DNA from 2 places in the Kineococcus deserti genome. Region 2 is predicted to be linked to the other one. Evidence: predicted binding sites of a transcription regulator. Region 2 holds the regulator's gene; the other holds the start of a gene.
The links. The regulator LexA, encoded in region 2, represses DNA repair genes until DNA is damaged. The targets are predictions, from matches to a motif close to TCGAACANNTGTTCGA.
Positions count from the first base shown of each region.

Region 1: the regulator LexA is predicted to act here: its motif matches at 1,705-1,720, upstream of ACRYR2_RS13340 (glycoside hydrolase family 127 protein).

Region 1 covers NZ_JBJLSI010000015.1:70,216-73,615, reverse strand. Annotated here, with positions in the region: gene ACRYR2_RS13340 (glycoside hydrolase family 127 protein) at 1-1,666, opposite strand, end outside; gene ACRYR2_RS13335 (LacI family DNA-binding transcriptional regulator) at 1,800-2,801, shown strand; gene ACRYR2_RS13330 (amino acid ABC transporter substrate-binding protein) at 2,988-3,400, shown strand, end outside.
Region 2 covers NZ_JBJLSI010000006.1:188,616-192,015, reverse strand. Annotated here, with positions in the region: gene ACRYR2_RS07400 (ATP-dependent DNA helicase) at 1-1,166, shown strand, start outside; gene ACRYR2_RS07395 (aspartate/glutamate racemase family protein) at 1,230-1,895, shown strand; gene lexA (transcriptional repressor LexA) at 1,902-2,609, opposite strand; gene ACRYR2_RS07385 (DUF2277 domain-containing protein) at 2,812-3,081, shown strand; gene ACRYR2_RS07380 (LysM peptidoglycan-binding domain-containing protein) at 3,275-3,400, shown strand, end outside.

The DNA of each region.
Region 1 (3,400 bases), on a different contig from region 2:
CGGCGACGAGCCCGTCGGGCAGGTCGACCTGCTCGACGGCGTAGACGAGCGGGCCGCGTTCGACGACGACGCAGCCGCGGACGGCGTCGACCCGCGGGTCGGCCTCCACCATGCGCACGGTCATCGGCAGCTCCAGCTCCACGACGTCACCGACGGACCAGTCCCGCCGGATCCGCAGGTACTCCCCCGCCACGGCGTCGACGGCCGAGCCGTTCACCGTCGCCGAGGTCCCCTCGGCCCAGGCCGGGACCCGCAGCGCGAGTTCGAACTCCCCGCGCGTCGCGGTGACCTCGACGCGCACCTTCCCGTCCCACGGGTAGTCCGTGGTGACCTGCAGCGAGGCACCGGCGGCCTCGACCGTTCCGGTCGTGAACTGGTGGAGCTGCACACCCTCGGCCGAACTGGTCGCGACGTAGGCGTCCAGGGACGACAGCGTCCGCATGATGTTGGGCGGGCAGCAGGCGCAGTCGAACCAGGGCCGGCGACCGTGGGCGACGCTGCGCTCCTCCTCGGCGTGCGCGCCGTGCCGCAACTGCAGGGCGTTGACGTAGAAGTACTCCGTCCCGGCCAGCGAGACCCCGGGCAGGAACGCGTTGTACAGCGTGCGCTCGACGAGGTCGGCGTAGCGGGACTCCCCGGTCGCCAGCAGCATCCGCCAGCTCCACTGCACGCTGCCGATCGCGGCGCACGTCTCGGCGTAGGCGCGGTCGGGGCTCAGTTCGTAGTGGTCGCCGAACTGCTCCCAGTCCCAGCGCGACCCGATCCCGCCGGTGACGTACGTCTTGGAGGCGAGCATGCCCTCCCACTGCCCGGCCAGGGCCTTCAGCAGCCCTTCGTCCCCGGTCTCGGCCGCGACGTCGGCGGCCCCGGCCGTCAGGTACACGGCGCGCACCGAGTGGCCCTCCGGGGAGGTCGCCTCGCGCACGGGGACGCGGTCGGAGAAGTAGGTGGGCTGCTTGCCGTGCTTCTCGATGATCCCCGTCCCGCGGGCCTCGACGAACCAGCGGGCCAGCTCGAGGTACTCGCGGGTCCCGGTCTCGCGGAACAGCTCCACCAGGCCCATCTCGACGACGGGGTGCCCGTCGAGGTCCTCGGTCCGGCCCGGGCCGAAGGTGGCGACGAGGTGGTCGGCCAGCTTCACGGCGACGTCGAGCAGCCCGGTCTCGCCCGTGCTGCGGTGCACCGCGACCGCGGCCTGGAACAGGTGCCCGGCGCAGTAGTGCTCGTGGCTCCAGGGCAGGTCGACGTACCGCTCGCCCTTCCCGCGCACCTGCTGGACGGAGTCGAGGTACCCGTCGGCGGCCTGCGCCGCGGCGACGACGCCGGTGACCTCGCGGATCCAGCCGAGGATCTCCTCGTCGGCCTCGCGGCCGTACTCCCAGCCGGCGGCCTCGAGCCACTTGTAGACGTCGGAGTCCATGAAGATCGGGCCCTTGACCTCGCCCTGCTCGGTGCCCGCGGCGATCCGCAGGTTGCGCAGGTTGCCGGCCGTCTGGAGCTTCTCGTAGCCGGTGCGGATCGCCTGGCGGCGGTTGGCCTGCATGCGGTCGAACCAGAAGCCGGCAGTGATCCGGGAGGCGCCGAGCGGGACCGGGTGCAGGGCGACGGCGGCGGCCGCGGTGGGGGCGGCGGGCGCGTTGACGGCGCCGGCGGTCGTGCTGGTCATCTGCTCTCCATCGAGTCTGGGACGCACTGGGGAAACGTCGGAACACGTTTTCTGCGCCGACCGTAGAGTCGGCGCACCGGACGCGTCAAGCGCGCTACCCTGCTGCGACCCGTCCGCAGCCAGGAGGTCGACCATGTCGGAAATCGCCGTTCCGGTGCGGATCGTCGACGTGGCCGCGCTCGCCGGCGTCTCGGCCGGTACGGCGTCCAAGGCGCTCAACGGCACCGGGCAACTGCGCGCCGAGACCCGCGAACGGGTGCGCCGGGCCGCCGAGCAGCTGGGCTTCACCCCCGACTCGATCGGCCGGGGGCTGTCGTCCGGGCGCAGCTACACGGTCGGTCTGATCACCACCGACAGCTTCGGCCGGTTCTCCATCCCGGTGATGCTCGGGGCCGAGAACGCCCTGGGCGCCGGGGAGATGAGCGTCCTGCTGTGCGACAGCCGCGACGATCCGCTGCGTGAGCAGCACTACCTGCGGACGCTGCTGGCCCGCCGCGTCGACGGGATCATCGTGACCGGCCGCCGCACCGACCCGCGGCCGCCGATGCCGATCCCCGCCCACGTCCCCGTCGTCTACGCCTTCACCCCCTCGCAGGACCCGGGGGACACCTCGCTGGTCAGCGACCAGGCCGAGGGTGCCTCCGCGGCGGTACGGCACGTGCTCGACCTCGGCCGGCGCCGGATCGCCCACGTCACCGGCCCCGCCGACCACCACGCCACCCAGGTGCGCCGGGCCGCGGCGGAGCGCACCGCGGGCGAGGCGCTGGTCGGGCCGGCGCTGCACGGGGACTGGAGCGAACGCTGGGGCCGGCTGGCCGCCGACCTGCTGCTGCGCCGGTACCCCGACCTCGACGCGGTGACCTGCGGCAGCGACCAGATCGCCCGCGGGATCTGCGACGGCCTGCGCGACGCGGGGCGCCGCGTGCCGCAGGACGTGGCCGTCGTGGGCTTCGACGACTGGGACGTCATCGCGCTGGCGTCCCGTCCCCCGCTGACCACCGTCAACCTGGGGCTCGAGGCGCTGGGCCGGCGGGCCGGGGAACTGCTGCTCGAGGCCGTCGCCGGCCGCCCCTCCCCCGGCACGACGACGCTGCCGACGCGGCTGGTGGTGCGGGAGTCGACCGTGCCCGCCTGACCCGTCCACCCACCCGCGACCCCGCCGGTGCTGCCTGCGGGACCACGCAGGTGGCGACGGGACGAGGGGTCGGGTCGGGGTCGCGCCCCGCCGCCGGGGGCGCGCCGGGAATGCGCAGCCCGTAGGTTGGCGCTGAGCTGTCGGGCACCCGCGGTGGGCGCCCATCCACAGGAGGACACCCCACTCATGCGTCGCAGGACCCTCGGCACGATCAGCGCTCTCGTCCTCACCGGTCTGCTGGCCGCGTGCGGCGGTGGAGGCGACGACTCGGGCGGCAGCGGCTCGTCGACCGAGGCGCTGACCTTCGGCACCGAGGGCACGTACGCCCCGTTCAGCTACCACGACGAGCAGAGCAACGACCTCGTCGGCTACGACATCGACGTCGCGAAGGCCGTCGGCGAGCAGCTGGGCCGCGACGTGGAGTTCTCCGAGAACAACTGGGACTCCCTGTTCGCCGGCATGGAGGCCAAGCGCTACGACGGCATCGCCAACCAGGTCTCGATCACGCCCGAGCGCGAGGCGAAGTACGTCTTCTCCACCCCGTACACCGTCTCGACCGGCGTCGTGGTCACCCGCGCCGACGACACGTCGGTGACCTC
Region 2 (3,400 bases):
GCATCGTCTCCGAGCAGCTCGACGACGCCGCCGTCGCCCTCGAGGCCGCGCTCGAGGAGACCCCACCCGGCCGGCTGGACCGCTGGCCGGACGCCTTGGCCGACGCCGTCGTCGCGGTGCGCGACGCCGCCCGGCAGGCCCTGACCGACCTGAAGGACGCCGGTGAGGCCTCCTCCAAGGAGGAGGACACCGAGTCCCGCGGCGCCCGGCACCTGGCGCGCGCGGCCGTGCAGGAGGTGTTCTCGGTCGCCGAACGCCTCGCCGAGGACGTCGGCCGCGGGGCGCAGGACAGCTACGACGTGGCCTGGGTGACCGCCGGGTTCGGCGCCGCCGCGCGGCCGCCGTCGCTGCACATCGCGCCGCTGTCGGTGGCGGGACTGCTGCGCGAGAAGCTGTTCAGCGAGCGGACCGTCGTGGCGACGTCGGCGACCCTGACCCTGGGCGGGTCCTTCGACCCGGTCGCCGGGGCGTTCGGCCTGAAGGGGGAGAAGGGTGCGAAGACGCCGTGGACCGGCGTCGACGTCGGCAGCCCCTTCGACTACCCCCGGCAGGGGATCCTCTACGTGGCCCGGCACCTGCCGCCGCCGGGCCGCGGCGCCAGTGAGGCCGCCCTGGACGACCTCGCGGCGCTCGTCGAGGCCGCGGGCGGGCGGACGCTCGGGCTGTTCTCCTCCCGCCGGGCCGCCGAGGAGGCCGCCGAGGCGCTGCGCAAACGGGTGAGCACCCCGGTGCTGTGCCAGGGCGAGGACCGGCTGCCCAAGCTCGTGCGCGACTTCACCGCCGACCCCGAGACCTCGCTGTTCGGCACGATGTCGCTGTGGCAGGGCGTCGACGTGCCCGGGGCGAGCTGTTCGCTGGTTGTCATCGACCGGATCCCGTTCCCGCGCCCCGACGACCCGCTGATGTCCGCCCGCGCCCGCGCGGTGGACGTCGCCGGCGGCAACGGCTTCCTGACGGTCTCCGTGGCGCACGCCGCGGTACGGCTGGCTCAGGGCGCCGGCCGGCTCATCCGCGCCGCGGGCGACCGCGGGGTGGTGGCCGTGCTCGACTCCCGGCTCGCGACGGCCCGCTACGGCGGCTTCCTGCGCCAGACGCTGCCGGACTTCTGGCCCACGACCTCGACCGAGACCGTGCTGGCGTCCCTGCGCCGGCTGAGGGAAGGGTGAGCTGTGAGGGTGAACCCGCAGGTGGCGGCTGACGGGGCGCGGTGGGGATGGCATCCTCGTCGGGTGGCCACCGTCGGCTTCCTGCACACCGCGCACGCCCACGTGCGCACCTTCAGCGACCTCCTGGACCAGCGCGACGAGACCGTGGCCGACCGTCACCTCGTCGACACCGGCCTGCTCGTCGCGGCACGCGCCCGCGGCGTCGACAGCGTGCGGTCGGCCATCGCCGACCGGCTGCGACGGCTGGTGGCCGAGGGGGCGGACGTCGTCGTCTGCACGTGCTCGACGATCGGCCCGACGGCGAAGGCCGTCGGGGCGCAGATGGGTCTGCGGGTGGTGCGGGTGGACCGGCCGATGGCCGAGGCCGCCGTGCTGGCCGGGCGGCGCATCGCCGTGGTCGCCTCCCTCGACGAGGCGGCGGCCACGCTCATGCCGTTGTTGCGCGAGTGCGCCGCCAGCACCGGCCGGGTCGTGGACTTCGTCGACGTGCGGTGCACCGACACCTGGTCGGCGTTCGAGTCCGGGGACCTGCTGACCTACACGACGGGCGTGGCCGACGCGGTGCGCCGGGCCGTGGTGCCGCTGGACCCGCCGGTGGACGTCGTGGTCCTGGCCCAGGCCAGCATGGTCGACGCAGCGCCGTTGCTGCGCGACCTGCACGTTCCCGTGCTCACCTCGCCCCGCCTGGTGGTCGAGGCTGCCGTGGAGCTCGTCCAGCCCGTGGGCTGAGACCCCTCAGAGGCTGCGCAGGACGGCGGTGACCTTGCCCAGGACCGTCGCCTCGTCGCCGTCGATGGGGTCGAACAAGGGGTTGCGCGGCAGCAGCTTCACGTGACCGTCCTTGCGCTGCAGCACCTTGACCGTGGCTTCGCCGTCGATCATGGCGGCCACGACCTCACCGTTGTCGGCCGTGGGCTGGCGGCGCACGACGACCCAGTCGCCGTCGCAGATGGCGGCCTCGATCATGGACTCACCCACCACGCGGAGCATGAAGTGCTCGCCCGTGCCGATGAGCTGGGAGGGCAGCGGGAAGACCTCCTCGACCAGTTCCTCGGCCAGGATGGGGCCACCGGCGGCGATGCGGCCGACGAGCGGGACGTAGGTGGGACGGGGCCGGTTGTCACCGGCCGTGTCCTCGGTGCCGCTGACCAGGCCCCAGCCGTACTGCGGGGGCGGCGAGACGACCTCGAGCGTGCGGGGCCGGCGCGGATCCTTGCGCAGGAAACCCAGCTTCTCCAGCGTCTTGACCTGGTGGGCGACGCTGCTGGGACTGGTCAGGCCGACGGCCTGGCCGATCTCGCGCATGCTCGGCGGGTAGCCGCGGGACTCGACGCACTCGCGGATCGCGGCCAGCACCCGGCGCTGGCGGTTGGTCAGGCCGTCGCGGACCAGGGGCGGGTCGGGGAACTCGTGGATCGTGGCGGACTGCTGCGACGGCTCCATCGCCGGTCCGCTCCCGTCGGTCCCACCCAGCACCTCGGCCACGTCGATCTCCCTGTCCGTTCCTGTCCCAGGTCGCCCGGCGACGGGGGTCGCCGGGTGGCGCCACGGTAACCAGCGCGCCCCCCTCCATCAAACACCTGTTCGAACCGGGCGTGTCGCACGACCCTGGTGGGGCGGGTCACCGGTGCCTAGCGTGGACGCCATGTGCCGGAACATCCGTCAGCTGCACAACTTCGAGCCTCCCGCCACCGACGACGAGGTCCGCGCGGCCGCCCTGCAGTACGTGCGGAAGGTGGCCGGGACGACGAAGCCGTCGGCCCGCAACGCCGAGGCCTTCGAGCGGGCCGTCGCGGCCGTCGAGCACGCCACCCGTCACCTGCTCGAGGACCTGGTGACGGCCGCGCCGCCGAAGGACCGGGAGGTCGAGGCGGCCCGGGCGCGGGAGCGGGCGGCCAGGCGCTACGCGTCGTGAGGTGGCCGGCGGCGGGGGCGCGCTGAGGCGTCGTCGCAGGTGGGAGCTCGTGTCGCAGGTCGGTGGCACCGTCTGTCGGCGTTCCCCCGTGGAGTCACGGGGTTGCGCTCCACCGTTCGAACGGTGGTAGAACAGTCGCACCGCATCGAACACCCGTTCGATCGTGGTGCCGCCGAGCTGGAGGTCCACGTCCGTGAGCACCACCGTCCTCGCCCTACCCGGCTCCTTGCCCGCCGCCCACCGGCCGGCCGCGGCGCCCGCGCGTTCCCGCCGCCGCACCGTCCCGCACCCGCGCACGCACGTCCGTCCTCGTGCGCAC